Regions from separate parts of the Abyssisolibacter sp. ZYX002 genome, predicted to be linked through region 1. Evidence: a T-box and tRNA genes for the amino acid it is inferred to sense, from the RefSeq annotation. Region 1 holds a T-box; the other regions hold tRNA genes.

Region 1 (10,551 bases):
CTCTATTCTTTCCTCTAACATACTTCCTCCTGTACTTTACTGAACTCATACACAGTGTGCAAATATATTGTATCATTTAATCAACTGTTAATACAATACTTATTGTATTAACACAAGGACTATTGTTTTAACAATAGGACAGACTGTAGACAAAAGCCCAATTTTTTTGCGTTGCTCCAAAATCTCCGTTGCTCACTTATGTACTGTACATTGAATTTCCTAGTAAAACTTGCGTGCCGTTATTCTACTATTAGTAATAATACAAGATAAAAAAATAGAGAATATCATTTAAATGACATTCTCTATCTTCTTACCTTAATCGGTTCTAGATCTATTTAGGAATATTACGCCTATTACTATTAATCCTATAGGTATTATTGATCTTTCTATTGTGCTTGAAACATTATAATAAAGGTTCATTCCTAAAAATCCTGTAGATGCTTTAAGTAAATTCTTTAGTAGTATATATCCTCCGAATATTAACAATCCTATACCTAATTTCTTATTACTTATTCCTTTTATAAAATCTATATCTATGTCTACTACGTACTCATCTTTTACTTTTATACCACTTCTTATTTTTTTCTTAATCTGATGAGCGTCAAAGAAACTATAAAACCATACGATAAAAGTTGCAGCTACAAAAACTGATGGTAAAACTTCTGCCATAAGTATTATAGAAACTATAAATGCTGTGAGAAGCTGTATCCCTCTATGCATCAATCCCATATACATCTGAGCTGCTCCTGGTATTAATGAAGTTATAAATGTTAAGAATGGATTGCAATGCACTCTAATAATATATTCTTGTTCTCTAATTTCTTTTTTCTGTAGTTCTACTTTAGCATCTGTACTACTAATATCTTCATAACAATCTTTGCATATTATTTTACCGTTATATTTTATAGAACATTCTTCACAAATTAATTTACCACAATCTAAGCACCTACATTGTGCATCTTTGTTTTTGTGATTACTACATTTCATATATGTTTTACCTCCATTTTAATTATCAAATATATTTAAAAAATCTAAATCTGTAATAAACTCAACTATTGTATTAAGTTTTTTATTGATGGATCTTGTTATTGAGTACTTTTTGCTTATAATGTTATTTACACTACTTTCTATAGTCGTATCTGCAAATGAAATATTAACTATCGATATTAATATACCAGCAGCAACCAAACTAGATCCCCATAATCTATAAGCTTTTCTTTTATATCTCTTCGATTTTTCATTTATTTTACTAATCTCGTTCATGATATTATTGGTTAAATCAGATGGTGGACTTAGTAGTTGTAAATTTGATAATGATTCAAATACTTCTTCCATTTCATTAAATTCTCTATTACAGTCATCACAGTGAGCTAAATGCTCTAATAACTCCTTTTTTTCTTCATCTTTATTACTATTATATAATTCAAACATCTTATTTGAAAAATCATCACATTTCAATACTATCACCTCCATTTTTGCTTTTGTTAAGGATTTCTCTCAGTTTTCTTCTAGCTCTATACAGTCTTGTTTCCACTGTTTTAACTGGTATATCTAGTACTTCTGATATTTGGATATAACTTATATTGTTAAAATGATAAAGGTTTATCACACTTTTGTATTTGTCTGGCAACTCTCTTATTGCTTCATGTAGTTCTATGTTTTTTTCGTCCAACAAAATACTATCCTGAGGTGATATTTTATCATCTTTAACTTTAGACAGTGCTTTGTGTGAATCATTTACTATTTTAGGGCGTTTTTTCTTTGACCAATCTATACATACATTAGTAGCTACTTTATACAACCATGTAGAAAATTTACTGTCAAATTTAAATTTGTTTAAACCTTTATATACTTTTATAAATATCTCTTGGGTTAAATCTTGAGCTTCTACGTAGTCTTTGGTATAGCTATATGCCATAGAAAAAATCCTATCTTTATATAAGTCGACTATATTTTTAAATTCTTCATGAAATCCATCCTTGATCCGTTTCAAAATTTCTACTTCATTCAAGAATCATTCCTCCAATAATTACGTTATTTAGTCAAATTAATATCTCCATGTCTAACTCTTATGTTAAATTTACCTTTATCATTGTTTATTTTTGTCTTCAATTTGTGAATATTCTTATCAACTTTAATTAGGTCATTTAACTCAAATGAATCTGCTACATCTTTTATAGTACCATACTCTGTAAATATATCAAATTCTCCACCTTGTTCTTCATTGAGTTTTAAGTTCACATCTCCATGCTCATTTGTTATTTTTATAGTGTCATTGGCTTTATCTTCGAGGTCAATATCTATATGCCCATGACGGTTCCTTATATCGCATCTCTCTTTAACATTTTTTATCTCTATATTTCCATGTTCATTTTCTACATACATACCTTTTAATACTTCATCTGCTTCTATTCGTGAATGACTTGAGTTTACATTAACTTTCCCTTTTATGTTCTTTATTTTGATTTCTCTAAATGAAGCTCTTAATTTAACATCTCTTTCTATATTTTCTAAGTCAATTTCGCTATGTTCACTATCTATATCAGCATTACCTTGTATATTGAAAACTTTTATTTTTCCATGTCTATTATTTAGTTTAACATCTCCATTTACATTATTTACTGTCATATCACCGTGAGAACTTATTGCTTCTATTTCATTGGTATCGGTAAGACATATATCTCCATGCCTATTTGTTACTTTTATACCAGCTTTCACTTGCTTTATTTCTACGTCCCCAAATCCATTTACTACATCCAGTTTAATATCTTTAGGTAATGTTATATCGTAATCTATAGAAATACTCTTTATTAATCTTTTGTTATAGCTTGTTTTGCCAGATTTTATATCTATTGATGTGTCGTATTCTTTTACTCGTATTAATTCAGCGGCAAGTTTATCTGCGTATTCTTCATCATTATTTTTTATTGTTATTTTTGCTTCAATATTAATTTTGTCTACATCACCTTTTTTTATATACACCTCTCCGTATTCATTATCTAACTCTAATTTTTGTTGGTTATTTAATGGTATTTTATATTCTTTCGTGTATTCTGAATGATATTTTGAATAATTACTTATAAACATGATATTCCCAAAATCACCCTCTGCATAACTAAGTACTTTCAGTATAAAAATCATTACTATTATTATGAATATACTTGATTTACTGTAAACATATTTTATATCCTTTTTTCTTCTGTCTGTTATAGCTTTTGTAAACAGTATCTCAATACCTAACAGTATAATAATACAAGGCCATATTATATTCAGTACATTATTGATATTGAAATCTACAAACTGATATATTAAGTATGTTACCCCAACTACTATAAAAGTTATTGCTAATGTTATGATTCCTATTCGTTTTTTTTCCATATCAAACCTCCTTAAGTTTGCTCTCTATATTTTAGACGATGCTACTTTCTTATTCACTTCATTTCTTATAAAAAAACCTGCAATTTCATATTTGCAGGTTTTAATGTTATTCATTAGTTTTTTGAGAAATAGTTTTAAATTCGTTACTGTAGACATTTATAAATTTAACGACTTTTCTTGAATATGAGCTCTCTTGTGGTCTTTTTTCGCCAGCTCTTGATGCCATATGCTTGCGTAAACCACCTCTGCCTCTATTGTATGCTGTTAGCATTTTATGAATGTCATTATCATATTTATTCTCTAGATATTTTAAATGTTCTGTAAATATGTTTACATTGTACCTCACATCATAAAGGTATTCACGTTTGTAATCTATATTTAATCTCTTGGCTGTCAATCTAGCTGTATCGTCCATAAGTTGACCTATTCCAATTTCTCCTGAACGACCTACAACCTTATGACGAAAATCACTCTCTACTTTCATTACAGCCATTATTGTGAAAATATTCAAATTCTTATCTTCACATAAATCTATCAGAAATCTAGTATTTTCATCATTAAATCTAGCTCTTAACTTAATATAGTTTGACAATTCAATTTTATTCATAATATTTGGTACTATAACTGTATCTATAGTATTTATTTTAGTAGTTGTTTCTAATGTCGCTAATGCTATAACTTGGCTTTCGTTATCATAGTTCATGTTGCTTCTAGCGAAAACACTATTGCTAACTAAAATAAATATTATTGTCATGCTAACAATAACTTTTTTATCCATTTTTTTCCCTCCTTAAAAACAACACGAGCCACATTATATAATATAGTGATATCCAAGTCAACAATTTTTTATAACTATCGACAAATTTTAATTATTTGTAACATAGGATAATATAGCATGATATTCTAAACATATAGATTTTTAGTAGTTTTTTTGCATTATAAAAGACATCATTTTAACAATCAATGATGTCTTTTATTTTAACCTAAATTACTCATGGAACATTGATAAATATGCTGTAGTTTTCTAAATTACAGTATTTCAGCGATTTTGAAAGCGTACTGGGTGTACGGTGAAAAAGTGATGGATATATTGTAATTAGAAAGATGCAATATAGTTATTATTTTTCTGTGAATAATTTAGGTTTAATATTAATTTTTTTACATTTTATCTGGTGCTTTTATACCTAATAACGATAACGCTGTCTTTATTACAGTTTTTGTGCAGTAAACTAATAATAATCGTGCTTTTTTAAGCTCTAAATCTTCTACATTTATATGACAGCTGTTATAGAATCTATTAAAAGCTTGTGCTATATCAACCGTATGTCTTGTTACTAGTGAAGGTTCATTTTTATGCATAGCATCTATAACAACTTTTTTGAAACCTTCAAGTTCTTTAATTAAATGTAATGACTCTTCATTTGTAATCAAAGAAAAATCTACATTTTCATCTACCTTGATTCCAGCTTTTTCTATCAAGCTATTTGCTCTGGCATGAGCATATTGTACATAAGGACCTGTTTCGCCTTCAAATGTAAGTGTTCTATCCCATGAAAATGTATAATCTTTTATTCTATTGTTTGAAAGCTCTTGGAACATTATTGCCCCGATACCAACTTGTTTTGCTACTTCTTCTTTGTTTTCTAGATTTGGATTTTTAGTTGTTATAATCTCTTTTGTTTTTTCTACTGCTTTTGTCAGTACTTCTTCTAGAAAAACAACTCTTCCTTTTCTTGTTGACATTGTTCCTTCTTCTAAACTCACTGTTCCAAATGGTACATGTATGCAATCATTTGCCCATTCATGGCCCATTAACTCTATTACTTTAATCCATTGCCTAAAATGTAGTGCTTGAGTTGCTCCAACTACATAAATATTCTTATAAAAATCATAAGTATCTTTTCTATATTTTGCTGCCGCTATATCTCTAGTCATATACAATGTTGATCCATCACTTTTTGTGATCAACGCTGGTGGCATATCATATTCCTCTAAATCAACTATTTTAGCTCCTTTTGAATCCTGTAATAATTCTTTTTCGTTTAATTCTTCTATAATTTGTGGCATTTTATCTGAATAGAAGCTTTCTCCTGCATATGAATCAAATTCTATATCAAGCATACCATAAACTTTACTAAACTCTTTTAAGCTTATATCTCTAAACCATGTCCATAATTCAAATGCTTCTTCATCATTGTCTTCTAGCTTTTTAAACCATGCTCTAGCTTCATCTTCTAGTTCTGGATGACTTTCTGCTTCATCATGGAATTTAACATATATTTTTAATAGTTCTTTAATTGGATTAGCTTCTATAGCTTCTTTATTGCCCCACTTTTTATATGCTACTATTAATTTTCCAAATTGCGTTCCGTAGTCTCCTAGATGGTTTATACTTATTGCATTAAATCCTAAAAATTTATATATTTTGAATAATGAGTTTCCTATTACTGTACTTCTAATATGCCCTATATGGAAAGGTTTTGCTATATTTACTGATGAAAACTCAACTATAACATTTTTTCCTTTCCCTATATCTGTAGCACCAAATTTATCTTGTTTCTTGCAAATCTCTTTAAGCACACTCTCTACAAATAGCTTTTTATTAACAAAAAAGTTAACGTAACCACTTAAATTTTGTATTTTCTCAAAATATTCGTTTGCTTCTAACTTCTTCGCTAATTCTTCTGCTATTATATTAGGTGCTTTTCTAAATATCTTAGCTAATTTAAAGCAAGGAAATGCATAATCCCCCATATCGTAATTTGGTGGCACTTCTACTAGTTTTTCTAATTCTTCTATACTCATTTCTTTAACTTCATTTTGTAAAGCCTCTAGTAAATGTTTTTTAAAATCAATCATTCTTATTCCTCCAATTATTATTTTACGGTAATATAAAAATACAAAAGCTCTCATCTCTGTATTAATAAATAAAACAAGAGACGAGAGCTTGCCCGCGTTACCACTCTATTTGATATACTATCCTTTTAGAATAATATTATCCACTCAATAATTTTAACGCAATCAACGTCATACTATACTTTATTTCCAGTATGCTTCTTAGAGATTCTTTTCAAATGTAAGATTTTATTGAGCTTTCACCATCCTCAACTCGCTTAGAAACTACTTATATTCTACTGTTCTCTTCATTGAATTTATATATTATTTTATGAGTATATCACATATTAACTATTCTTTCAAGATTCCTTTTTACCTATTACTTGTCTGGAAAAAAGTCCACATTGTATTCAAATTCTTTTGTCATATCTACACCATTTAAGTTGTTTATTGTTTGCCCATTTATAGTAAATACTACTTTTTCTATGTCTTCTGCTACTGTCAACGTGTTAATAACACCTGCTAAGGATAACATTGTATTGTATACATCACCCTTCATATTGTCTTGAAACTCTTTTGAAAAATCAACTATTGCTTTGTTACCATCTATCTTTAGGCCAAGTAGTTTTGTACCACTAGGTATTGGTGATACTAAACCGTTAAATTCTCCAAAATCTATTAGATGCTGAAGTGCTATTTCTTTTATAGTTTTAGTTTTTAATCTTTCATCATTACTCTTTATTGACATTGTCTGGCTTACTATATTAGGATATCCTTTTTCTTTTAAAAATAATACATAATCTATATCTGTATTATCTGTAGATTCTTTGCCCTCTTCAGGACTATTGTTCTTATCCTCATTATCCTTTATTTTGTTTACATCGTTGTTTTTGTTAGCATCACTTGTTTCATCCTCTTTTGAACACCCTATCATCAGTGACATTGATAATATTATGATCATTGCTACTATCATTATTTTTTTCACATTTCGTCCCCCTATTCTTTCTTATTCTTTGTACCTTAATAAATCTGTATAATTTTCTTCATCATAAACACTTATATGATTTTCTGACAATAGTTTAGCTGTTAATCCATTTCCCTCTATTATATTACCACTAAATGTGCCATCATAGATTAAACCATTACCACACGATGGGCTTCTTTGCTTTAGTATTGCATTTTTTACATTTGCAAGCTTAGCTATTTTCAGCGTCTCTTTAGCCCCTTTTACAAATTCCTTTGTTACATCGTTTCCTTTACAGTCTTTTACTGTTATTGTACCATCCTCGATTACTATTTCAGATGGATTTCTTGGTGTTGTTAGCCCTCCTAATTGCTCTGGACAAACTGGTATTGCCTTTCCTTCTTTTATAAGCTTTGCTATATCTTCTATTATAACACTTTCACAATTATATCTGCAATCTAGCCCAACTAAACATGCACTAACAAGTATCATACTTTTTCTGTCTCCTTTCGCTAATTCAGCTCGACTACTGTAACTCCTGTTCCACCCTCGCTAAACGCACCTTGTTTATAGGTTTTCACATGTTTATGGCTTTTTAACAGTTGTCTAATCCCTTGTCTTAATGCTCCTGTTCCTTTTCCATGTATTATTGTTACCATACCTAAATTGGATATATATGCATCATCTAAATACTTATCTACATCTAACATAGCTTCCTCTATGGTTTTTCCTCGGATATCTATATTCATTTTTACTCCTCTGGTTTTACTCTTTATGAATTTCTTAGTTGATTTTACTATATCCTTGTTTTCTTCGTTTTTTGCAAGTTGGAGATTTGAAAGATTTATTTTTACTTTCATTATCCCTACCTGTACTAACACATTTCCACTCTCGTCAGGAAGCTCAATAACTGTACCTATCTGATTCAGATTTACAACTTTAACTGTATCTCCAATAGATAAACTCTTTGGTGGCTTGTAGTTTGGTACATTAAGCACATCCTCTGTAAGCTGCGAATTTATTTTATCAATCTTAGTTTTAAGCTTATCTTTTGACTCTTGTAATTTCTTTCTATGTTCTTTTTCTATATCAGTTGATATTTTTTGTATTCCTTTTATAATACTCTCTGCTTCTTCTTTTGCCTCAGCTAGTATTTTTCTAGCTTCTACTTTTGCATTTTTTTGAGCATCTCTCTTAATCTTAGTAATTTTCTCTTTTTGATTTATAAGCTCTTCTTTTAGCTGTCTTACTTCTTCTTTTAGCATTTGTGATTCTTCTCTGTTTTTTAGTGCCTTTACTCTATCCTTCTCTATATCTGATAGGATATCTTCAAATTGTATATTTTCTCCTGATATCTGGCCTTTAGCGCCATCTATTATGAAATCTGGTAGTCCCAGTCTTTTACTAATTTCAAATGCATTTGATTTACCTGCAACCCCTATTAATAGCTTATATGTAGGACTTAGTGTCTCTACATTAAACTCAACAGCTGCGTTCTGTACTTTATCATTGCTTAAAGCATAAAGCTTTAATTCACTATAGTGAGTGGTTGCTACTGTTCTTATATCTCTTTTATTTAGATGCTCTAGTATAGATATCGCTAATGCTGCACCTTCAACTGGATCAGTTCCTGCTCCTAGTTCATCAAATAACACCAAGCAGTTATGCTTAACATGTTTAAGTATGTCTATTATGTTTGTCATATGCGCTGAAAATGTACTTAAGCTTTGCTCTATACTTTGTTCATCTCCTATATCTGCAAATACATCTTCAAACACATTTATTGTACTACCCGATGCTACTGGTAAGTGTAAACCTGCTTGAGCCATAAGTGTCATTAAACCTATTGTCTTTAATGTTACTGTTTTACCACCTGTATTTGGCCCTGTTATCACTAATGAAGTAAACTCTTTGCCTACATAAATGTCTATAGGCACTACTTCTTTTTTGTCAATCAATGGATGTCTTGCTTTTTTCATTGACACATAACCGTCTTTGTTTAATTTAGGATTTACTCCATCCATGTCTATTGCTAGATGCCCTTTTGCAAATATAAAATCTATCTTAGCAAGTATCTTCATGTTCTTGTGTAATTGGTCAACTATTTCTGACACCATAGCCGATAGCTCACTAAGTATTCTTTTTATTTCTTCTTCTTCATCTAATTTTAGTTTATTTAATTCATTGTTCATATTCACTATTACCATAGGCTCTACAAACAATGTTGCTCCACTCGATGATTGATCGTGTATCATCCCACCAAACTGTGACCTGTATTCTTGTTTTACTGGTACAACAAATCTATCATTCCTCATTGTTACTAGGCTATCTTGCAAGTATTTTTTGTTTTGGGTTGAATTTATTATTGATGATAGTTTACTTCTTATTGACTGCTTTTTAAGCTCTATTTTTCTTCTCAATGATCTAAGTTTATTACTCGCATTATCTGATATTTCTTCTTCTGAAATTATTGCATTATATATACTATCCTCAATATCCTTGTATTCGTGTAACTGCTCAATTAAACTCTCTATTAATTGATAATGACTTCTTTTATCCCCTTTATCATTGCTGATAAATGACTTTACTCTCCTAGCTGCTCTGAGTAAATCGGCTGTATATATCAATCCCTTTGGTGATAATACTGCGCCTATTTTGGCTCTCCTAAGCTGATTATTTATGTCTCTTACTCCTCCTAATGGCGGAGTTCCTCTTTTTAAAAGTACATTCATTGCTTCATTAGTTTCTTGTTGCATTGTTTTAACAATTTCGTATTCAGATGATGGTTTTAATTCTTTTACCATCTCTTTACCTATGCTTGAAGCAGCTTTATCCTCTAGCATAGAAATTATCTTCTGATATTCTAATACTCTTAATGCTCTCTCATTCATTTTTCTTTCTCCTTATAATACACCTCTATAATAATGTCCTTTTGTAATTTGCGTCTTCTTTTTAAACTCTTTAACGAATTCTTTTAATTCCTGTTTATCACAAAAACTATTTAGATAGTCGTAATACATTGTCTGTATTTCTCTAATACCACTATCTTCTATTGTAAAATCTAATCTAAGATAATCTACATTCATATTTTTAAATTCATGTAAATACTCTAACATCATCAATGGTTCGCTATTATATATTATTGTATAATCACCATTTCTCCTAAATGGGAATATCTTTCCTATTCTATCTTTAAGCCCTAGTTTTTTACCTGTACACTGATTACAATCTGTACATTTTATGACTTTAGAAATAGGGCAATATTTTGTTATCATAGTCTGATAATAGCCATACACTACTGATTCGCTACAGCTAATTGTATGGTTTGACATTTCTTTGATTTGCTCTAATGAAAGTTCTAGCGAATATGTAAA
Region 2 (10,551 bases), on a different contig from region 1:
ACATTACCCTCAATAGGAGATAATAATTGAACCTTAATATTCTTTTTAAATATACCTAACATTTAATCACCTCTTATAAGTGTTTATAATAATTATTATTTATTAATTACTTCGTTTAGAGCTTTTCTAATATGTCCATTATTTTTATTAACTATTTCTTGTGCAGTCTTTTTATCTAGCTTTGATTTTATCATGAAAATAGACAATTTTACGTCGTAATTAGTTTCTTCTAAATACTCCTTTGCTATACTTTCATCTACTCCTGTTGCCTCTACAACTATATTTTTACTTCTTTGCGTAAGTTTCTCATTTGTGGATTGCACATCAACCATCAAGTTTTCGTATGCCTTACCAATCTTTATCATAGACCCTGTCGTTAGCATATTTAGTACCATTTTTTGAGCTGTACCAGCTTTCAATCTTGTCGAGCCTGTTAATGCTTCTCCTCCTACTACTACAGCAATACCAACGTCTGCAATATTTTGTACTGGTGAATCACTATTATTTGTTACAGCTATAGTCACGGCTCCTATTTTTTTAGCAAAGTTCAATGCCCCTATTACATAAGGAGTTCTACCACTTGCTGTTATCCCTACTAATACATCCTTTTTATCAAAATTAATGTCTTTTAAGTCCTTTTCACCTAAATTAATATCATCCTCTGCTCCTTCTTTTGCTTTAAAAATAGCTTCGTAACCACCTGCTATGATACCATGAACCATCTGAGCCGGTACTCCAAAGGTAGGAGGGCATTCTGATGCATCTAGTATACCTAGTCTACCACTTGTTCCTGCTCCAATATAAATCAATCTGCCTCCATTATTAAAACTCTCTGTTATTAAATCTACTGCCTTTGCAATATGTTTGATCTCTTTTTCTACTGCAAAAGCAACTTTTTTATCTTCTTCATTAATCATACTTATCATTTCCTCTGTTGAGGCTATATCTATTCCAAATGTGTTTGGATTTCTTCCTTCTGTGGTCAAACTTTTTAAATCGATATTCATTTGCTACACCCTTTCTTGAAATATTATTACCAATATAACTATAATATCATGAAATATTATTTCTTTCTATAGTTATTTCTATTTATTTTCTTTTTTATTATAAAACTTTGTTTAATTATAATAAGATAAATGTTTGTTACTATTTTATTAACTTTCTTCTTTATTTTTAACTTTATTTGGTATCATTATAAATCTTTTACTACCTGTGCATACTAATTATTATATTCTTACACTATGAATATTACATTGCTTTTTGTACAAATTATTCGTGTTTTATGATATTATTACTATGTAGTGTTATTTTTAATTCGCTACTTCAAGCTTTAATTTAGGAGGTAAAAATAATGAAATATGACGTGATTATTGTCGGTGCAGGGCCAGCTGGTCTTTTTACCGCTTTAGAACTTGTTAACATAAATAAAGATAAAAAAATACTATTAGTTGAAAAAGGAAAAAAAGTAGAGAATAGAAAGTGTCCTAAAGAAGTAACACGTGAATGTATTGATTGTAAACCTTACTGTAATATAACTTCTGGTGTTTCTGGAGCTGGAGCTTTTTCGGATGGTAAACTTAGCTTAAGTCAAGAGGTTGGTGGTCTCTTGCCTGAATATATTGGTTATGATACTACTAAAGATTTAATAGACTATGTTGATAACATTTATCTTAAATTTGGAGCAGATACAGAGATAAATGGATTAATCGAAAGTAAAATGGTTCAAGATATTAGAAGAAAGGCTATAAGAGCAGGTTTAAAGCTTGTTGATTGTCCAATTAGACATCTTGGAACTGAAAAATCTCAAGAAATTTATAAGAAAATTCAAGATTATATTGTTTCAGAAGGAGTAGAACTAAGAGATAGTACGTATGTCAAAGATTTGATTATTGAAAACAATGAAATCCAAGGCGTTAAACTAATTAAATCACATGATCATATCAAAGGAAAAGATGATTCTATCGTAGATGTATATGGTGAAAAAGTTATATTATGTGTTGGTAGAAAAGGTGCTGATTGGTTAAAACAGATGTGTTTAAAGCATGGAATAAACCACAGTGCTGGAACTGTTGATATCGGTGTTAGAGTTGAAGTTAGAAATGAAATTATGGAACAAATAAATAATGTTCTCTATGAAGGTAAATTAATAGGTTATCCTAATCCTTTTAAAGATAAAGTTCGTACTTTTTGTCAAAACCCCGGGGGCTTTGTATCTGAAGAACGCTATGACAATCAACTATCTATAGTAAACGGTCACTCTTATAAGGAAAAGAAAAGTAAAAACACTAACCTAGCTATTTTAAGCTCTCACAATTTTAGATATCCTTTTAATCAACCTATTGAATATGGCAAAAAAGTAGCTGAGTTATTAAATATGCTTGGTAACAATAAGATTTTAGTTCAAAGATTTGGAGATATATTGGATGGCAAAAGAACTTGGGAAAAGGAATTACTTAGATCAAATGTTAAACCAACATTGATAGATGCTGTTCCTGGAGATCTTACTTCAGCTATTCCTTATAGACCTATGACTAATATAATCAATTTCATAAAGGCAATGGATGTTATTGTTCCAGGATTCGCTAGTACTGAAACACTCCTATATGGGCCAGAAATAAAATTTTATTCAAATAAAGTAACTATAGACAAAGAATTTAAATCAAATATTAAAAACCTACACTTCCTTGGTGATGGCTGTGGTCTAACTAGAGGATTAATGATGGCTTCTTGCTCAGGTGTTCAAATGGCAAGAATTTTGCTTGATGCAATTAAGTAATTATAATATATTTCATTGGAGATGATAAGATGGATTATGATGAAAGACGTCGAGAACTCTATCTAAAGAAAAAACGTAGGAGACAAGCTATGATGAAACGTCGACGTCGATTTTTTGGTACTTTGCTATTTTTAATTATTGTAAGTTGCTTTTTAATTTTTAGAAGTTGTGGAGATGAAAAAGAAGCTACACCTATTAATAAAAATATTACTAATGAAGACAACTCACCTAAAGATAATTTTACTGTATGTATAGATGCTGGTCATGGTGAATATGATTCTGGTGCTACTTCTAAAACATTTGATGTTGCCGAAAAAGACATTGTTTTAAGCGTAGCTCTTTCTACTGGTAAACTATTAAGTGATAAAGGAATAAAAGTAATATACACTAGAGAAAAAGATGAGATACCTTGGAAAGAACAAACAGAATCTCTAGTGGGTAGATCAAAGTTTTCTAATGAAAATAATGCAGATTTATTTGTATCTATTCATTGTAACTACTATAAAAACTCTACTGATGTTAAAGGAACAGAAGTTTATTGTTTTGAAAAAGAAACTAAAGATGAAAAACTCGCTCAAATTATTTCAGATAATTTAGCCAAGCTTAAATTTACTGAAAATAGAGGTATTAAATACAACTCTGATAAAAACCTTTACGTTGTCGAAAACACTAAAGCTACATCTGTATTAGTAGAACTAGGTTATTTAAGCAATACGGATGATACTGTGTTTTTAAAGGATTCTAAAGGACAGGCTAAATGTGCTGATGCAATTTCTAGTGCTATAATTGAATATAAAGATCTAATAACTAAAGAAAAAAAGGAATCTAAGTAGATTCCTTTCTTTTTTTAAACCATTGTTACTTTCAAGACTATATCATCAAAATATACTTTCGTTATTCCTTCATATCCTGAATCAAGTCCTATAACTATATAAGCGTTTCCTTTTGAATCTGTTTTAACTTTACATTTAGTGGAGAAATTTTTATATGCATATGATCTATCTAAAGAACCATTATCTTTTGCTATATTTCCTAGTAGAGGTAATTCACTTCCTCCTACGCTTTGATTGCCTTTGTCTATATTCATTCTGTAGTAGTTGCTATCATCTACTATAGGACATGGTTTTTTGCCAACTACTCCCCCTTTGACAAATACTGATTCTCCAGGTGCGCCTCCCACACCCATCATACTTTCTGCCTCGTTTGTAGCTATTTTAAAGCTAAGTTCTATCTCATACTCTGTATTTGGTTTTAACTCTATATCTTCTGCTATATTTTTAGTAATATACATGAATAAATCATCACTATGGTTATTACCTGCAAGATATGCACCCATACTTTCGTTGTTTGCTACGGGTATTTTTTTGTAATCGTAATCTAATTCATAAAAATCATATACATCTTTTTCTGCTGGCAAATCTGCAAATCCTGCTTGAAACCCTTGTAAATCATTATTAAAGTTGTACTCAATTGTCTGAGTAATTGACTGCTGTAAGTTATATTTAGAAATATTCATTTTTTCTGTTATTGCTGCAAATGACGAACTACTAAGTGCTAATATTCCTGCTAATGATACTGCTAATAACTTCTTTTTCATTTTTATTCTCCTCTCTATTATTCAAATAAAAACTACTACATTGATAACTCTTATGTCCAACCAAGTATAACAGGAACTTTTTATAAAGTAAACGTTAAAATGTTTTCATTTTTTGAAATTAATGGTATTGTAGCAATTAAAAAGAAGCGTCTGCCGTTGATGCAGCGCCCCTTGTATTCATTTTACTAATTAATCTTAGGTAATGCCATATAAATTGTTTTACTATCATAAAAACCTTCATAATATACTAGCTCTTTACTACCATCACTCTTTGTTATAAAATAAGGCATGTCCCATCTGAATGTACTAGGATTTATATTGCCTAGCTTTTCTGAAACCTGACTACCTGGCTTATGACACCATTGACCATCGCTACATTGTAATAAAAAATGATAGTCCCAACGTGTTTTACCACCTAATTTGTGCTTTCCTACACGTAAAGCAATCCTATACTCATCATCATTTACTGGTGACGTACTTGATGTTATAATACGTGCAGTTTTGTACAATCTTTGAAAATCTTTTTTAACATATTCTGCTATCTCATCTACTGATTTTCCAAAGTGATTTAAATCTGTTTCATAATATTGCTCTCCCGGATCTGATGCATTGTTAAATCTTGTTACATACCCATAACAATTCACATTCATGTGATACTCAAACCTATACGGCCAAGCTGCTCCATATGGTGAGCTTGCGATAACTATAGCTCCTAATGCTAGAATTGTTGCAATAACCAATACCAAACAAATCGCCTTTTTAAGATTTCTCATATTCGAACCCCTTTTCACAGTATAATATTTCAAATTATATCATATACTTTATGGTTTATCAAATATTTATGTTATTTCTTTTTATTTCTTAAATCGCTAAAAAATTGTTTTATCACTCTTGAACATTCTTCTTTCAAGACACCTGTTTTAACCTCAACTCTGTGATTTAATCTATAATCTTCTACTATGTTGTATATTGAGCCACATGCTCCGGCCTTCAAATCCATTGCACCTATTACTAATCTATCTATTCTAGCATTTACTATAGCTCCAGCACACATAGGGCAAGGTTCTATTGTCACATACATTGTACAGCCACTAAGCCTCCAACCCCCTAGTATTTTACATGCTTCTTTTATTGCCATAATTTCTGCATGTGTAGTTGCATCCTTAGATGTCTCCCTTAAATTATATCCTGTTGATATAATTTGATTATCTTTTACTATTATTGCACCTATAGGAACTTCTTCTTTTTTATATGCTTTTTTTGCTTCTTCTATTGCTTTTTTCATGTAGTATTCGTCCATATTTCTACCTCTTAGCTATATAACTTTAATCATCACTTGCTACTTTATTGCCATCTCCATCATATAATTGCGCTTCATCTGACTGAGTATCATCCCACATTTCATTTGCTGACCATTGTATATCTCCCATTGAGCTACCTGAAGCAACTATTATTGAACTATTTGCCTTTAGTATATATCCTTTTTGAAAGTGATATACTTGGTTATCTTTTATACTAATTAATTTCCACCCTGTCATATCTATATCAGATTGTGATTTATTTGTTATCCTTACTATATCTTCTTTATCATTAACATCTATTATCACGTCATATTTTATTGTATCATTATTTTTAGGTATTGTATTTTTATCAAAAAATTTCAATCTATAACCATCTATCATGCACACTATATCGCCCTGCTTGTCAGTTCTTAGAACTTTTATATTTCTTTGCTGTAGTTTTTTTAATACTTCTTCACTTGGCAATTTTAAACCACAGGAAATCACTGCATATTTAGGCTTTATAGTCTCTAATAGTTCTTTGCTTGTAGATATTTTATCTCCATTATTTCCAACAGTTATTAATTGTGCACCTTTTACCTTTTGTATAAACTTTTTTTCTCCATCTACTTTTAAATCACTTGTGAACAATAACTTAGTGTCAAATACACTCAGGTATACAACTGTACTTGCATTATTGATATCATTATTTTCTTTATTGCCTAATATTTTTATAGTTATTTTTTCATCTTGTACTATTTCTGGCTGACTACCATCTTTATTAACTGTTAGTACTAAGTCTTCTTCATTTGTTTTGTATATTGCAGCTTCTCCTTTTTTCCCGTTTATACCTGTACTTATGTACTCTTTAAAAGTATCAGTATTTGATAACCAATCACAGTCAACTATATATTGTATATCAAAGTTATTAAATACAGCATCGGCTCCTCCTATTCTTTTATCCTTTGAGTTTGTCAGCACAAATAACTCTATATCATCTACTTGGTGCTTTTTAAGATACTCTATTAATTTTTCTTCATGAGCTGAATCACCTGAGTCTATTAATGCATGAAACTTGCCATACTCTATCATTATTGCATCACTGTCACCTAAATCTATGTAATGAATTTTTACTCTATCTTCAAACGTATTAACTAATATACAATTGCTTTCTTTGTCATACTCTAAGGTAGCTCCAAAAGGCTCAAGAGCATCCCTTATAGGCATAAACAACTTTTCGTTCTTTACCGTTGTCTTTATCTTCTTCTCCACTTTTTCTCCATTTTTTATAATAAAATTTTGTTCAAGCGAAAATTCGACTAACATATTATTTTTACGTACTGTTGTAGATTTTGTATTTTGATTCCATCCAACCTTAGCTCCAAAAAACTCCATAACTGCTCTGAAAGGCACCTGTGCACACCCATTATCATCAATAAACGGATACCCTGTTTTATCATTAAATTCAACTAATTCTCCATTTATATTTACCTTTACTTGCTGTGCATATGTTGTCGCTGGTAAACAGAATAATATAATTACTAAAAAAAACCATATTTTCTTCAACTTATTTACCTCCTGTAATATTAGATTATATGCTAATTATATCATAATTTGTATTAAAATTTTAATACATAAAAAATGTGCTTATTTATTATAAATAAGGATATTTCAATCATTTGTATAAAAATAAACAATGATACACAAAAAACTAGCCTATTAAAAATTCAGTGTATTACATACCGTTAAATTTGGTCGTCGTTATTAATTAAAGTTTATTTAAGATTATTTTTATACAAAATATGCTTCCTCTACTAAGAAAAATTTCTGCAATGGGGGTGATTTATTAAGATTTTATACCTTTGTATAACAGAGTTACTCCTGTTCCTAAAAATAATACAGCTAACATTAGTGGAGTTTTTCCACCTGTTTCTACAACACTAGTACCATATCTACCTATTGATATAGTAATGGTTGTTAATTTATGCATTTCACTTACTGCAATAATATGGACTATCACAAATAATATAAATGCAAAAATACAGAACATACAACCACATATTACTTTTTTCAATACAACATCCCCTTTAAATCTAAGTTAGTGTTTAATGTAATTGTTTTCATATTTTACTATTTTTATAATTTTTATTATATCATAATTTTTAAACCTACATAAAGGATAATTTAGCTAATTGGAATCTACAACAAAATACTATACATTACATTTAATTGAAATTAATGAAATATAATGTATCATATGGTATAATCTAAGTAATTAATAAATTTAAGGAGGACTAAAGTTGAAAACAGATGTAGCAAGCATAAGTGACAACACTGTTTTAAACATACAAGAAGTTTTTAATCTTATTCAAAATTATAAGTATGAAGAAGCATTTTTATTATCATCACAAATAATGAAAAGAGGTATAGATGGAGATCAATTATTTCATGAATGGGTTAAAGCTCTAGCCGAATTTTATTCATGTGATAAAAAAAAGACAGCAATTGATTTGTTAGAAAAAGTAAAGCCTGAAAAAATCGAGAATGAAATTCACTTCAGGATAATTAATTCTTTAATGGTCTTTTACTCAGAAATTGAAGATGAAACAAACTTTTTAAAGTATAAGGAAAAGTTAGTGTCTAATCTTCATTTGCTTTCTAGTAATGATATTATACTTCAAATCTTAGGCAATATTGGCAATGGACATTATTCATTTGATAATTATGCTGAATCATTAGAATACTGTGAAAAAACAATAGCTGTAGCACAAAAACATTTTTTATTTAATTTTAGATTCTTTAAAATCATGATGGTTAAAATAATGAATATTTTTTATTTGGGAAAGGTTGAAAAGGCTAATGAACTTAAAAAAGATTTTGAGTCCTTACTCAAGTTAACCGATAAAATGAATCTTATGAAATATTTAGATAAAGCTATGAATAATTATTATGAGGGGGTGAAAAATAATGAAAAAAATACTAACTAAAATTTACAAGTTTCCATTATTATCAACTGCTCTTATTTTTACTATAGGTGTTAGTAGATTCATATGTATGTTTTCAAGTGAATTTCCTTTTGACCACTAGTACTTAAATGTTTTACTGCAACAGCACAAACAGCACTTAAATAAGTGCTGTTTTCTATTGTAGTTTTATATGTTAAGAGATAATTTGTCCCTAGTTAAAATTAAACGAATTGTGTTACATAAATTCATATAATTCTTATTGATCCACTTAAAGCTCTTTGTATAATTGTATAAGCACATTAATCTTAATATCTTCTAGCAGCTCATGAACTTCATATAAACTTTGTAGTTCTTCATATGGTTTTGTACTCCCACAAAGTAATAGTGTATCATTAATGTTCTTCCGCTACATGAATATAGATATCCAGTGCGACAATATAGCTACGAAACAAGATGCCCTGTATAAAAATTTATCTACCAACTTGAACGAAGATATATAAATTTTATGGGTAGCTGTCACGTAGCTGTCAATTCAAATCTTATAGTCTTGAAAAATGGTGCACCTGAGAGGAGTCGAACCCCCGACACATGCCTTAGGAGGGCACTGCTCTATCCTACTGAGCTACAGATGCACAACTAATAATACCTATATATGATATAATATTTTATTAATTTTGTCAAATATGCTTATTTCCCTTATATACAGTACTCTTTATAATAATCTTCTATAGTTATATTATCTTTCCTAGCCTTCATAAAAAAATAGGGTACCCAATATGTACCCTATAAATATTAGCCTTTACTTTAGAATAAAGCATTTTTTACAGTTCTTGGAAAAGGTATAACATCTCTTATGTTAGACATCCCTGTAAGATACATAAGCATCCTTGCAAATCCTAATCCATAGCCTGAGTGCTTAGTTGTTCCATATTTTCTAAGCTCTAGATACCACCAATAATCTTCTCTGTTAAGCTCTAATTCTTCTAATCTTTTTTCTAAGAAATCAAGCCTTTCCTCTCTTTGGCTACCTCCCATCAACTCTCCTATTCCTGGGACTAATAAATCCATTGCCGCTACTGTCTTACCATCATCGTTCAACCTCATATAGAAAGCTTTTATATCTTTTGGATAGTCAATTACAAATACAGGTCTGTTATATATCTTCTCTGAGATATATCTCTCATGCTCAGTTTGTAAATCTATTCCCCACTTCACAGGGTATTCAAAGTCTACATCTGCTTTCTCTAGTTTTTCTATTGCTTCTGTATAAGTCACTACTCCAAAATCTGAGTTAACAACGTGCGTTAATCTATCTATTAACCCTTTATCTATAAATTTATTAAAGAACTCTAACTCTTCTTTTGCATTGTCCATTACATATTTGATAATGTACTTAACCATATCTTCTGCTACTTTCATATTGCCATTTAAATCTGTAAATGCCATTTCGGGCTCTAGCATCCAGAATTCAGCCGCATGTTTGGTTGTATTTGAATTCTCAGCTCTAAATGTAGGGCCAAATGTATAGACATTTCTAAATGCTTGTGCATAACATTCTGCATTTAACTGTCCACTTACTGTTAAGTTTGATTCTTTTCCAAAGAAATCTTTAGTATCATCAACTTTTCCATTTTCATCTCTTGGTATATTATCTAAATCTAGCGTTGTTACTCTAAACATTTCACCAGCACCTTCACAGTCACTTCCTGTTACAAATGGTGTATTAGTATATACAAAGCCTCTTTCATTAAAGAATTTATGAATCGCATATGACGCCAAAGACCTTACTCTAAAAACTGCCGAAAATGTGTTACTTCTAGGTCTTAAATGCGCTATTGTTCTTAGATACTCAAATGAATGTCTCTTCTTTTGTAATGGATAATCCGCATCAGATTTTCCTTCTATTACAATTTTTTGTGCCTTTATTTCAAA
Region 3 (10,551 bases), on a different contig from region 1:
CTTAGTGGTGGTACCCAATTTTGATCATTTTTGTATATATGAAAAGGCACTTCTATAAATTCTTTTATTTGCTTTTTTGATTTCACCTCTACAATTTTTATCATTCCACACCGCCCTTAACAAACCATATTTACATACGGCTAACTATAATGCCAAATTACAGTATATTATTACATATAATTATAAATGATAAAATCCAATTCCACCAGCCTTTTTAAATATTTAGTATATTTTATTCTATAAGCACAAATCCCTCGTCTACAAGTTCAAAGTTATCTTTTAGGCCTTTTGTAATATAAATCTTCGAATCTTTTGTTATAAACAATGCTTCAGCATTATCTATTGAATTAATAAATTCCCTTCCCTTATCAAGCCCCATTGAAAATGTTGCCGTAGATAATGCATCTGCCTGTATTGAACTGTCACTAATTATTGTAACACTTGCTAGATTGTTTTCTACTGGATAACCTGTGTAAGTATCCAATATATGATGATAAACCTTACCCCTATACTCAAAATTTCTCTCATAAATACCAGATGTAACTATAGATTTGTTATTTGCTGATATTATACCAACATAATTGTTTCTATTTTTGAAAGGGTTTTGTACAGCGATTCCCCAATATTTGTTATTTGGACTACTTCCATATACTATTACATTACCTCCTAAATCTATAATTGCACCTTTAATTTTATGCTTACTTAAGATTTTTATTATTTCGTCTGCTGCAAAACCTTTTGCTATTCCTCCTAAATCTAACGCCATATTTCTCTTATCTAGTTTTATAGTTTTTTCACTATCGTTGGTTATTATCTCTCTATAATTAATTAATGCTAATTTTTGCTGTATTTGTTCCTTAGCAGGTAACTTTGCTTTTTCAGTTCCTATACCCCAAAGCTCAACTAATGGTAATATACTAATATCAAATCTACCATTTGACATCTTTGAAAACTCTTTTCCTTGGTTAACAACATAATATGTATCATCTGAAACTTTAATCGCACTGTTTCCCGCTTGTTTGTTAATCATTGATACCTCACTATCTTCTATATTAACACTCATTTTATTTTCAATGTCTTCTAGTCTAGTAAATATTTCATTAAATATTTTATCATCTACATCATCGTATATTTTTATATTTACTATTGTTCCTAGCAATAGATTTTTTTTAGCTATTGGCTTTATTGGCTGTCTATCACATCCAACAAAAACTAATAATGAAACAATTAGTATTATTCCGAATTTTTTCATACTATTCCTCCTTATGAAAAGTATAATTATATTAGCTTTCACTATTATTATTTACTACTAACTTAAATTTAAAGGAGCTGTTAATAAAAACTACAGCTCCTTAATAAATTATACCACTAATAGGTATTAAATAAAACTTTCTTTTAATGCTCTTTGTCCTTCTAATGCTTTTCTATCACTTAATACTTTTGAATTCGAAGCAAATCTAAGCTTTGTTTTGTATGCGTTGCACGTTTTACTTTTAGCTATAATAACCATTTTGTCAAGATTGCTCTTTCTGTCATCTGTCATCAAAATAACACACCCCTTCTTACGTCAGTATTGTATCATTTCTACATTTTAAGCATCTCTAATTCAAGTCTGAGTTCAAAATAATTAATAATGTCAAATAATATGAGAAACTCTTTATCAATTAAATGCTTGCTTCTTAATACTACTATAATGTTTTCTGGTAAATATTTTGTTTCTATTTTGCCAAAAATATAATCCTTCTTTCTAAATCCATCTTTTGAGCAAAATCCGAATATATTCATTGTACATATGATTGAAGATAGTTGATGTTCTGTTAAGCCTAGTTGTCTTTTCATCAAGTCAAATTGACTTGTGTTTTCATAATATACATTAACATCAATATTCTTTCTTTTACTTTTATACTCTTTTAATATTTTTTCATAACATACATACGGGCTTAAATCTTCCTCTTTTATATATTGGTTAATATACTCTTCCATTTCAAGCATTGCATTTAACACTGCATAAAGAGTATCTTTTTCACGTTTTACAAATCTTCCATAGTATGCAATACTTTTTATTTTTTCTCTTTCTTCTCGCTCAAGCTTTAATGCAAGGTTTTTGAATCTAAATATCCTAATTGATTTACACGAGATAAATAAATATTCCCATATTAGACAGCCTATAAACAATACTGTCGATACTATAAACACATTTACTGCAAATTGCGTGGACATTATTGCACTAACTCTTATTATTTGCACCGTTTTTATGATATCATAGAACATTATATTAAAGACGATTATCCACACTAGTGAATAACAGTAATATATTCGTCTGATAAATTTTATATCATAGTCAACAGGTATATTCTTAAAGCTCTTGACAGCAAAAACTACATATACGCACACTGATATCATCAACAATATAAATAATTTAACAGCCATCTTTTTCACTCCTGCCTATTTTTTGTTGACTCATTCGTTAGTAATACTACTATATATTATTCACTTTTTTGGACTTGTGTTAAACACTCTTAGATTGATGACAAAGTCATTTAGATAATAGACTGTTATAATTGGTTTTTTCAATTAATATTGATGAAAATTTCAATTATACTTGACATTTTATAAAGAGTGAATTATACTAAAATGCAAAGCTTGCTATGCAAAATAAAAATTAAAGGAGAGAAATATGAGAAAGAATAAAAAACTGTTATGTTTACTATTAATAGCGATTATAGTAATTAATGTTTTCCCTTGCTTTGCTCAAGAAACTCGAGTTCCTCAAATAAGCAATTGGGCAATAGAAACCCTAAATGAAGCTGAAAGATTAGGTATTTTTTCATCAGAATGGTATTACGATGGATTTAAGTCTAAAATAAGCGAAGAAAGAATGCAGTATATCATAGATAAAACTGCAAAAAAACTGGAAAGTTTAAAACTAGAAGAAAATAAAGAATTTAATTCTACAAAAAAAGCAGGTACTTCTAGAGAAGCGCTATTAATTAACTTATTCAATTCTTTAGCAAAGTACAAACTACCAGAAGAACTCAATACTAGCAATGGTGCACTGTCATATATGCAAGAAAGAAAAATAATAAAAGGTACTAGTAAAGGATTAGAGTTAGACAGATCATGCACTACACAGGAAGCAGTTGTTTTAGCTACAAGATTTATACTTGATACATATAGTTCTCTAGATAAAGGTTCTAAAGGTTTGTTATGGAAAGTGTCAAATAATGATACTACTATTTATTTATTAGGTTCTATACATGTTGGAACTTATGATATGTACCCAGTTAACAGCAGAATAACAGAAGCACTTAACAAATCTGATGCTTTGATAGTTGAAGCTAACCTAACGAATACGAAAGCTGTTGTTGAAGCTCAAAAATACTCTATGTATAGTGATGGAACAACATTAAAAGACCACGTTAGTAAAGACACTTATGAAAAATGCTTGAAAGCACTAAAAAAGGCCAATCTTCCTGAGACAATGACTCAATTTAAACCTTGGTCTATTGCTAGCACTTTAACTATTGTGTCATCTACAAAATCCAAAAATCAATCTGATATTACTACAGCAGCTTCTACTGGAGTTGATATGTATTTATTATCAAAAGCGCTTATTAATGGAAAGCCAATACTTGAACTTGAAGGATTAATGGCTCAAGTAAAATTATTCGATTCCTTAAGCGACGAAACTAAGGAAAAATATCTTTCAGTTGCAGTAGATGAAATACTTTCTGATAAAAAAGATGGAGATTCTGATGAAAAAGATTCTGCCCAGTCAATAAAGAAATTACAAGAACTTTGGATAGATGGAAATACAGAAGAGTTTACAACTTTCTTCAAAGGAATGAATGACTCAACCTCTAGTGAGTTAGATGAATTTTCAAAAATGTTATTTGGAAAAAGAGATAAAGGTATGGCTGAAAAAATAATTAAACTTCTTGACAGTAAAGAGTCTAAAACATATATGGTAGTAATAGGTTCTGGCCACTTAACGCTAGACAATACCGTAATTGCCAATCTTACTAAAGAAGGTTATAAAGTAGAAGTTGTTAAATAGTTTTAATTGAGACTTAGAATTAAGATAGCAAATGAGATTGGGAAGGATATAAGCCCAATCTCTATTTTTAAACGGTTAATTCCTAATTTTTGTTAACTCATTATTAATATATGTAGCAGATATTATTGCCTAAGTATTAACTTTTACAGAGTTAATTTATGAACAAGTATTTTTTTACTTGATTGTTCCAAAATTTGTGAAGTTTAAGGAATAAAAAATCTTGAAGATAGGAGCGTATTTCTTCATACGTGACTAGTTTCAAGTTTTCTTAATGACTAAAAATTATGTAAACCAACTGTTTTTTAGCTATTCTATGTGTTATACTTATACTGGTCATGTAAGCATAATATAAATAAAGGTCACTCTTTGAGTGGCTTTTGTTTTACATATTCAACAAGGGGGTTTTGACTTGAATATTGAATTAAATGAACTGTTTGAAAATGATTTGACACTGGATGGCGAGGGGTTGACATCTGATGAAATGGAACAAGTGCAAGAGTTGTTTAATGCTGTTCTAAATGTTGTACGTGTACAAAGAAAGTTAAAGAAATAAGACGTTCATTACATATCTGTTGCATGTTTGTTAAGCATTGTAATCTTGCTTGAATTACTAATTAGATGTGTTATATAATCACTGTAGGAACATTCTTCCTAAACATGATGAGTAATATATTAGCTAGTGTATGAAGTCGCCTATATCTTTTGCCTTTGCCCCTACTTAGATAAAATGATATAGGTGATTTTGCTTTGTAGAAAAAAGCTACTTTACATAAACATTAATGTAGTTAAGTATTAATTGTTGATTTGGAATATATTTACATTTTTTATATAATGTATAATCTAATTAGATATTATTGGAAAAGAGGGTTTGTATGAAGAATCTAAAGAAGAAAATTAGCACAAGTTCTATCGTTGGGTGTAGCATGCCGTGTATCTGCAATTGCAAACAACGTACAGATTTTTTACAAGGGAGATCATCTGTTTTGATTGACTGGTAATACATAAAAGTATTAGAAAAGACTAGCATATGCTAGTCTTGGTTGTTCTTTGGTTCACTTTTATTAATATTAGAATCCGCTACCACTGATAAGATAGTACCATGTTAAACGACCAACTTCGCCATTTGCCACAACCCCTACTCTACGTTGAAAATCTTTAACGCAAAGTTCTGTTCTAGGTCCAAAATCTGCATCAATAGTCAATCCATACCCATATTTCATTCTCAACTGATACTGTAAGCCTTTAACAGCACTGCATTGATCCCCGTACCTTAACAGGACTATTAATTTTGACCATGTATCTTTCCCAACTATACCATCCTGTTTTAATCCTTTTAATTCCTGAAATCTTTTTACTGCTGATCTTGTGGCTCCGCCAAAATCGCCATCAGGGCATAAATCAAAACCTTTGGATATTAAAAGATACTGTAAAGTTCTAACGTTAGTTCCTTTATGGCCTTGTTTAAGAAGTGGCCATGACCGCAAATGAGTCTCAGAACTTGCATATGTCGCAATACTGCTAAATGCCATTGTCATTATAACAATAAATAATAATGCTAATCTTTTGTTATTTTTTTTCATATAAAACATCTCCCTTTATTTTTTTAACTATTATATAGAGTTCTATTTTTATATTTTTAATTCCTTTATTTTTAATTTATGTAATTAATTGTATGAGAAAAGACTAGCATAAGCTTGTCTTTTATAGTGCCATTGTAGCTTTGTATTTTAAAGTATTTTTACCAATTATGTTTATTTTTAAGTCTTGAAGTGCCAATTAGGTATGTTATAATTATTCTATTAGGAAATTCCTAATATGTATGAATTATATGTTTATTATATAAATCGCCTATTCTTTTCCCTATTACCTGGATATAGGCGATTTTATTTTGTAGAGAAAAGCTACTTTACATAAACATTAATGTAGTTCAGTGTTAGTTGTCGATTTGGAATATATTTACATTCTCACCCATATAATGTATAATTTAATTAGATATTATTGGAAAGGAGGGTTTGTATGAAGAATCTAAAAAAGAAAATCAGTACAAGTTCTATCATTGCGTGTAGAAAGTATTGTGGCCCCTGCAAATGCAACAACCGTGAAAATTTAATAGAAGGGAGCGCAACTGTTTTTGTTGAAAAAAATCCGCCGTATTAAAAAGACTATCTTATGCTAGCCCTATATGCTATACTTATACTGGTTATGTAAGCTATAATATTAATAGAAGCCACTCTTTGAGTGGCTTTGTTTATTATTGACAAAGAAAGTTAAAGAAATAAGACGTTTGTTACACGCCTATTGCACGTTTATTAAGTATCGGTATCTTGCTTGAATTGCTGATTCGATGTGTTGTATAATCACTTGTAGGAACATTTTTCCTAACATGATTGATTATTGATTGTAATATGCTAGTGTAGAAGTCGCTTATATCTTTTACTTAAATTTATTATCTTCCCCGATAATTGATTTAAAAGATATAGGCGATTTTGCCATTATAGCGTATATTCTTTCTGAGGTATTCTTAATCCTTTGTTTCCCTCAATATTAGGTACTGTATTCATAAAGTACGACATTTGTAAATCCCCCCAAGTCAATTTTTACACCAAATTTATACCATTTTCACACCATTTCATACTATTTTTTATTCTATAAATGTTATTAAATTCCTTTATTTATGTACGGGGGGATATTATGTTTATGCAACATTCTTCAATTTATTTATAATGTATCATTATTAAAAGGCTAGTTGTTTTTAACTAGCCTTGTTAGTGATCTTTTACTTGTTTATCATTTTTTCTACCCTGCTTATCATTTCTTCTACTTTGTCTAGTGTTTTATTGTTAAGAGCATTCCCTCAGCACGTGTCATTGGTTCGTCATATCTTCCTTCGTTAATATCAATGCCCCTGTCGATAAGCTTCTGTCTCTGTGCTTTCCCCCAGTGTTCTTTTGGCTTGACTCTCGAACTTGAATCCTTCTTGGTGAATTTCCATGTGGACGTGCGCTCCTTTTGACTCTCCACTATTTCTAGTATGAGCAATTATCTCCCCTTGTTTAACTGTTTGTCTTTTAGTCAGTTTAGGTATCTCGACTAGGTGTGCAAACATAACTCGTGTGGTGCTGTTTATATCTCCGAGAACTAGATAGTTACCCACGCGTTTATGGCTTCCACCTCTGTTAGCCTTGCAATACACAACTTTGGCTGTAAAAGGTGCAATCAAAGGTAGAAGCTTTGTCATCACGTCTTAGGCATAGCCACACATCTACTACATTAAATATCTACTCACATTCATTGAAGTCCGTCGATAAAATAGCAGCTGAAAAAATGGAGGGATTATGTTCGGGGAATAGCCTTTTTTGTTTATCTAATTCTGTCCCCAAATCGTCCCCAAAGACTAATATATAAAACAAAATAGCAAACCGCACTATTCGTACGATTCGCTATTTCACTTACATTAGCATGGTGCACCATGAGGGACTCGAACCCCCAACCAACTGGTTCGAAGCCAGCTACTCTATCCAATTGAGCTAATGGTGCATATCTTCTTAGAAAATAAATTAAACATTACATCTCTGTCTTTAATATTATTCTGACAATAAACCATTATAACAGTTTTGCATTTATATGTCAATTTTATAAAGCTATATTACACTATTGTTGTCATGCTGATTTTATCTATATAACTTAATTTCTGCTATGTCTTACTTTACAGTTATTATATATTATAATCTTCTAGTTCTATTATATCACTTTTTATTATATCATCTATCGTAATTAATGCTACACTTGCTTTTGTCCCTCCCTTTGGTATAGACGGACTACCAGGATTTAGAAACAAAATATCATCATGGACTTCATTATAGGAAATATGAGAGTGTCCAAATAGCACTACATCTACATCAAGTTCTTTTGCTCGATAGTATAAATTGCCAAGTCCGTTTTTTACACTATATCTATGCCCATGAGTCAACAAAAACTTCTTATCTTTTAGTTTTATTACCTTCTCTTCTATTTCATCAAAATTAGCACTAAACAAATCACAGTTACCTTTTATCTTTATATTCTTTATTTTTGTAGTATTTTCTATTTTAACCATATCTTTTAAATAATCTCCTAAGTGTATCACTAAATCTATTCCGTCTAACTTTGATAATAGAGATGTCACTTTATGCGTTGCTCCGTGTGTATCACTTACTACAATGATCTTCATTAGTATTTTCCCCCAAAAGCACAGTTAACTCACCTTTTAGTTTTATTAATGCATTTGCTCTATGGCTAATTTTATTTTTGATTTCATCTCCTAATTCAGCAAATGTTTTATTATATTCATCAACAATAAAAAGTGGATCGTACCCAAACCCTGAGCTTCCTGATTTAGTATTTGCTATCCTCCCTTTACATTCACCCTCTATAGTTTTAATTATTTCTCCATTTTTAGCTATAGCTATTATCGTTTTAAATTTTGCTGATCTTTTATTGATAGGAATGTTTTCAAGTTCTTTTAGGAGCTTTTTGTTATTATCTTCGTATGTTACGTTTTCTCCTGCATATCTTGATGAAAATACTCCTGGAGCTCCATTAAGCGCATCTACAAATAGTCCTGTGTCATCTGCTACTACTAAACCTTCAACTTTCCTTGATAGCTCAACTGCTTTTTTTATTGCATTTCCTTCTAACGTACTTTTATCTTCTACTACCTCAAAATCTTTAAAGCCGACATCGTTTTTCGATACTATATCTATAGGCAGTTCTCTAAGAATTTCTTTAATCTCTTGTATTTTATGTTGATTACCACTTGAAACAACTAGTTTTATCATATTATTCTCCCCTATATGTAATTTGAGATATCTCCTAATGCTTCTTTTTGAAGCTCTATCAATTCTTTATTTCCCTTTATAGCTAATGTTAGTATTTTGTTTAGTTGCCCCATATTAAATGTGTCACCTTCTCCAGTTCCTTGTACTTCTGCAAAATCTCCGTCTCCAGTCATTACTACATTCATGTCTACATCTGCATTAGAATCTTCATGGTAGCATAAATCAAGTATTGCCTCGCCATTAACTATTCCTGCACTTATCGCAGATATATAATTCTTGATAGGTATTGTTTCTATATCTCCTTTTTCTTTCAGCTTATATAGTGCTTCTACTAAAGCAACAAATGCTCCTGTTATAGAAGCAGTTCTAGTCCCTCCATCAGCCTGTAAAACATCACAGTCTATCCAAATTGTTCTTTCTCCAAGTGCATCTAGATCAACAACTGCTCTAAGCGATCTGCCAATTAGTCTTTTTATCTCTTGTGTTCTTCCTTCTAACTTACCTTTACTTGCTTCTCTCACTTTTCTAGTTATAGTTGAACCTGGTAGCATTGAATATTCTGCTGTTATCCATCCTTTTCCTGTATTCCTTAAAAAAGGAGGCACTTTTTCCTCAAGCATTGCTGTACATATAACTTTGGTATCTCCCATCTCTATCAACACCGATCCATCTGGGTGCTTCAAATACCCTCTTGTTATTTTTGCTTTTCTTTTTTCATCAAATTTTCTTCCATCTATCCTGTTCATCAATTTCTCTCCTATCTTCTTTATTACTAATATAATAACAAATGTTTGTACTTTTTTCTAGATAACATATCTAATAATATACAAAAAAATAAAAGCGACAGCTACTGCCACTTTTATTTTACCCATTTTGTTTAATATTCATTTGCGAATACTGGAATTGCATTATCATCAACTAAATCAAGTCCTGCTTCTTCTAGTGTCTGGCCATCTATCATTATCTTAATCTCTGCAATCTCATTAAACTGTTCTAATGTCAAACCTATATTTGTTGACATAGCATCATAAGTGGCTTGATCTTTCAATAAGCTTATATCTTCAACTGATAAATCAACATATGCAATACTATTGTTAACTTCTATCCCTTGCAAAGCAACTCCACCTGGTATATCTGTGTATAATCCTGAAAATTCAGGTGGCCCATCAAACAAAGCTTGAAGTGCTGAACTTACATTAGCATTAGGTGCAAGTATCGGTATTGTTACAGGTACATAATATTCATATTCTCCATTTGTAGTACTTTTATAATATACTACAACTTTTGAAGCATGCTCACCTTCTGCAGCCATATAGTTTATATCTTCTCTTAATAGAGCCTGAGAAAGTTTTGTTCCAAATTTCATAGTATTTGATTTACCATTGATTAATATCTTTACTTTTGAAATTGATGGGAACTCTGTTAATGTGTAAACAATACCTTTAACAAGATTGTACTCATCGTCTTCAGTATCATAGTTCAATATATCATCTGTAAAATCAACATTACATACCCCTGTTTCTTTGTCTATAGACATACCTTTGATACCTACTCCTGCTGGTATTATTGGTTCTAAACCTATTGCATTAATATCCTCTCTTACTGTAGGACTATCCGTTATATTTCTTAACGCTGCCTTTGCTATTCCTTCTTCCCAAGGTATTTTTCTCATAACAG

The links. The T-box of region 1 lies ahead of argS (arginine--tRNA ligase). A T-box ahead of a tRNA ligase gene usually reads a tRNA of that ligase, here a tRNA-Arg.
Region 2: it has a tRNA-Arg gene. The T-box ahead of argS (arginine--tRNA ligase) is inferred to sense a tRNA for this amino acid. The anticodon was not compared.
Region 3: it has a tRNA-Arg gene. The T-box ahead of argS (arginine--tRNA ligase) is inferred to sense a tRNA for this amino acid. The anticodon was not compared.

The regions. Positions count from the first base shown of each region.
Region 1 covers NZ_JARMXH010000008.1:97,911-108,461, reverse strand. The annotation lists gene P3X86_RS18140 (hypothetical protein) at 1-21, opposite strand, end outside; gene P3X86_RS18135 (B-box zinc finger protein) at 316-987, opposite strand; gene P3X86_RS18130 (anti-sigma factor family protein) at 1,006-1,458, opposite strand; gene P3X86_RS18125 (RNA polymerase sigma factor) at 1,448-2,011, opposite strand; gene P3X86_RS18120 (DUF4097 family beta strand repeat-containing protein) at 2,035-3,378, opposite strand; gene P3X86_RS18115 (lytic transglycosylase domain-containing protein) at 3,485-4,156, opposite strand; gene argS (arginine--tRNA ligase) at 4,537-6,234, opposite strand; T-box leader at 6,311-6,534, opposite strand; gene P3X86_RS18105 (GerMN domain-containing protein) at 6,593-7,198, opposite strand; gene P3X86_RS18100 (2-thiouracil desulfurase family protein) at 7,220-7,669, opposite strand; gene P3X86_RS18095 (endonuclease MutS2) at 7,690-10,068, opposite strand; gene P3X86_RS18090 (U32 family peptidase) at 10,081-10,551, opposite strand, start outside.
Region 2 covers NZ_JARMXH010000007.1:157,553-168,103, forward strand. The annotation lists gene P3X86_RS17525 (PTS sugar transporter subunit IIA) at 1-62, opposite strand, end outside; gene murQ (N-acetylmuramic acid 6-phosphate etherase) at 96-1,007, opposite strand; gene P3X86_RS17535 (NAD(P)/FAD-dependent oxidoreductase) at 1,352-2,776, shown strand; gene P3X86_RS17540 (N-acetylmuramoyl-L-alanine amidase family protein) at 2,806-3,609, shown strand; gene P3X86_RS17545 (hypothetical protein) at 3,624-4,373, opposite strand; gene P3X86_RS17550 (hypothetical protein) at 4,559-5,146, opposite strand; gene tadA (tRNA adenosine(34) deaminase TadA) at 5,218-5,673, opposite strand; gene P3X86_RS17560 (stalk domain-containing protein) at 5,699-7,219, opposite strand; gene P3X86_RS17565 (hypothetical protein) at 7,500-7,727, opposite strand; gene P3X86_RS17570 (tetratricopeptide repeat protein) at 7,954-8,640, shown strand; tRNA gene P3X86_RS17575 (tRNA-Arg) at 9,175-9,251, opposite strand; gene asnS (asparagine--tRNA ligase) at 9,424-10,551, opposite strand, start outside.
Region 3 covers NZ_JARMXH010000009.1:71,653-82,203, forward strand. The annotation lists gene P3X86_RS18500 (hypothetical protein) at 1-104, opposite strand, end outside; gene P3X86_RS18505 (FAD:protein FMN transferase) at 233-1,252, opposite strand; gene P3X86_RS18510 (hypothetical protein) at 1,379-1,543, opposite strand; gene P3X86_RS18515 (hypothetical protein) at 1,585-2,430, opposite strand; gene P3X86_RS18520 (TraB/GumN family protein) at 2,678-4,057, shown strand; gene P3X86_RS18525 (hypothetical protein) at 4,467-4,610, shown strand; gene P3X86_RS18530 (hypothetical protein) at 4,930-5,055, shown strand; gene P3X86_RS18535 (peptidoglycan-binding domain-containing protein) at 5,125-5,637, opposite strand; gene P3X86_RS18540 (hypothetical protein) at 6,074-6,214, shown strand; gene P3X86_RS18545 (M23 family metallopeptidase) at 6,954-7,295, opposite strand; tRNA gene P3X86_RS18550 (tRNA-Arg) at 7,518-7,594, opposite strand; gene P3X86_RS18555 (metallophosphoesterase) at 7,773-8,267, opposite strand; gene rdgB (RdgB/HAM1 family non-canonical purine NTP pyrophosphatase) at 8,245-8,874, opposite strand; gene rph (ribonuclease PH) at 8,886-9,620, opposite strand; gene P3X86_RS18570 (GerMN domain-containing protein) at 9,752-10,551, opposite strand, start outside.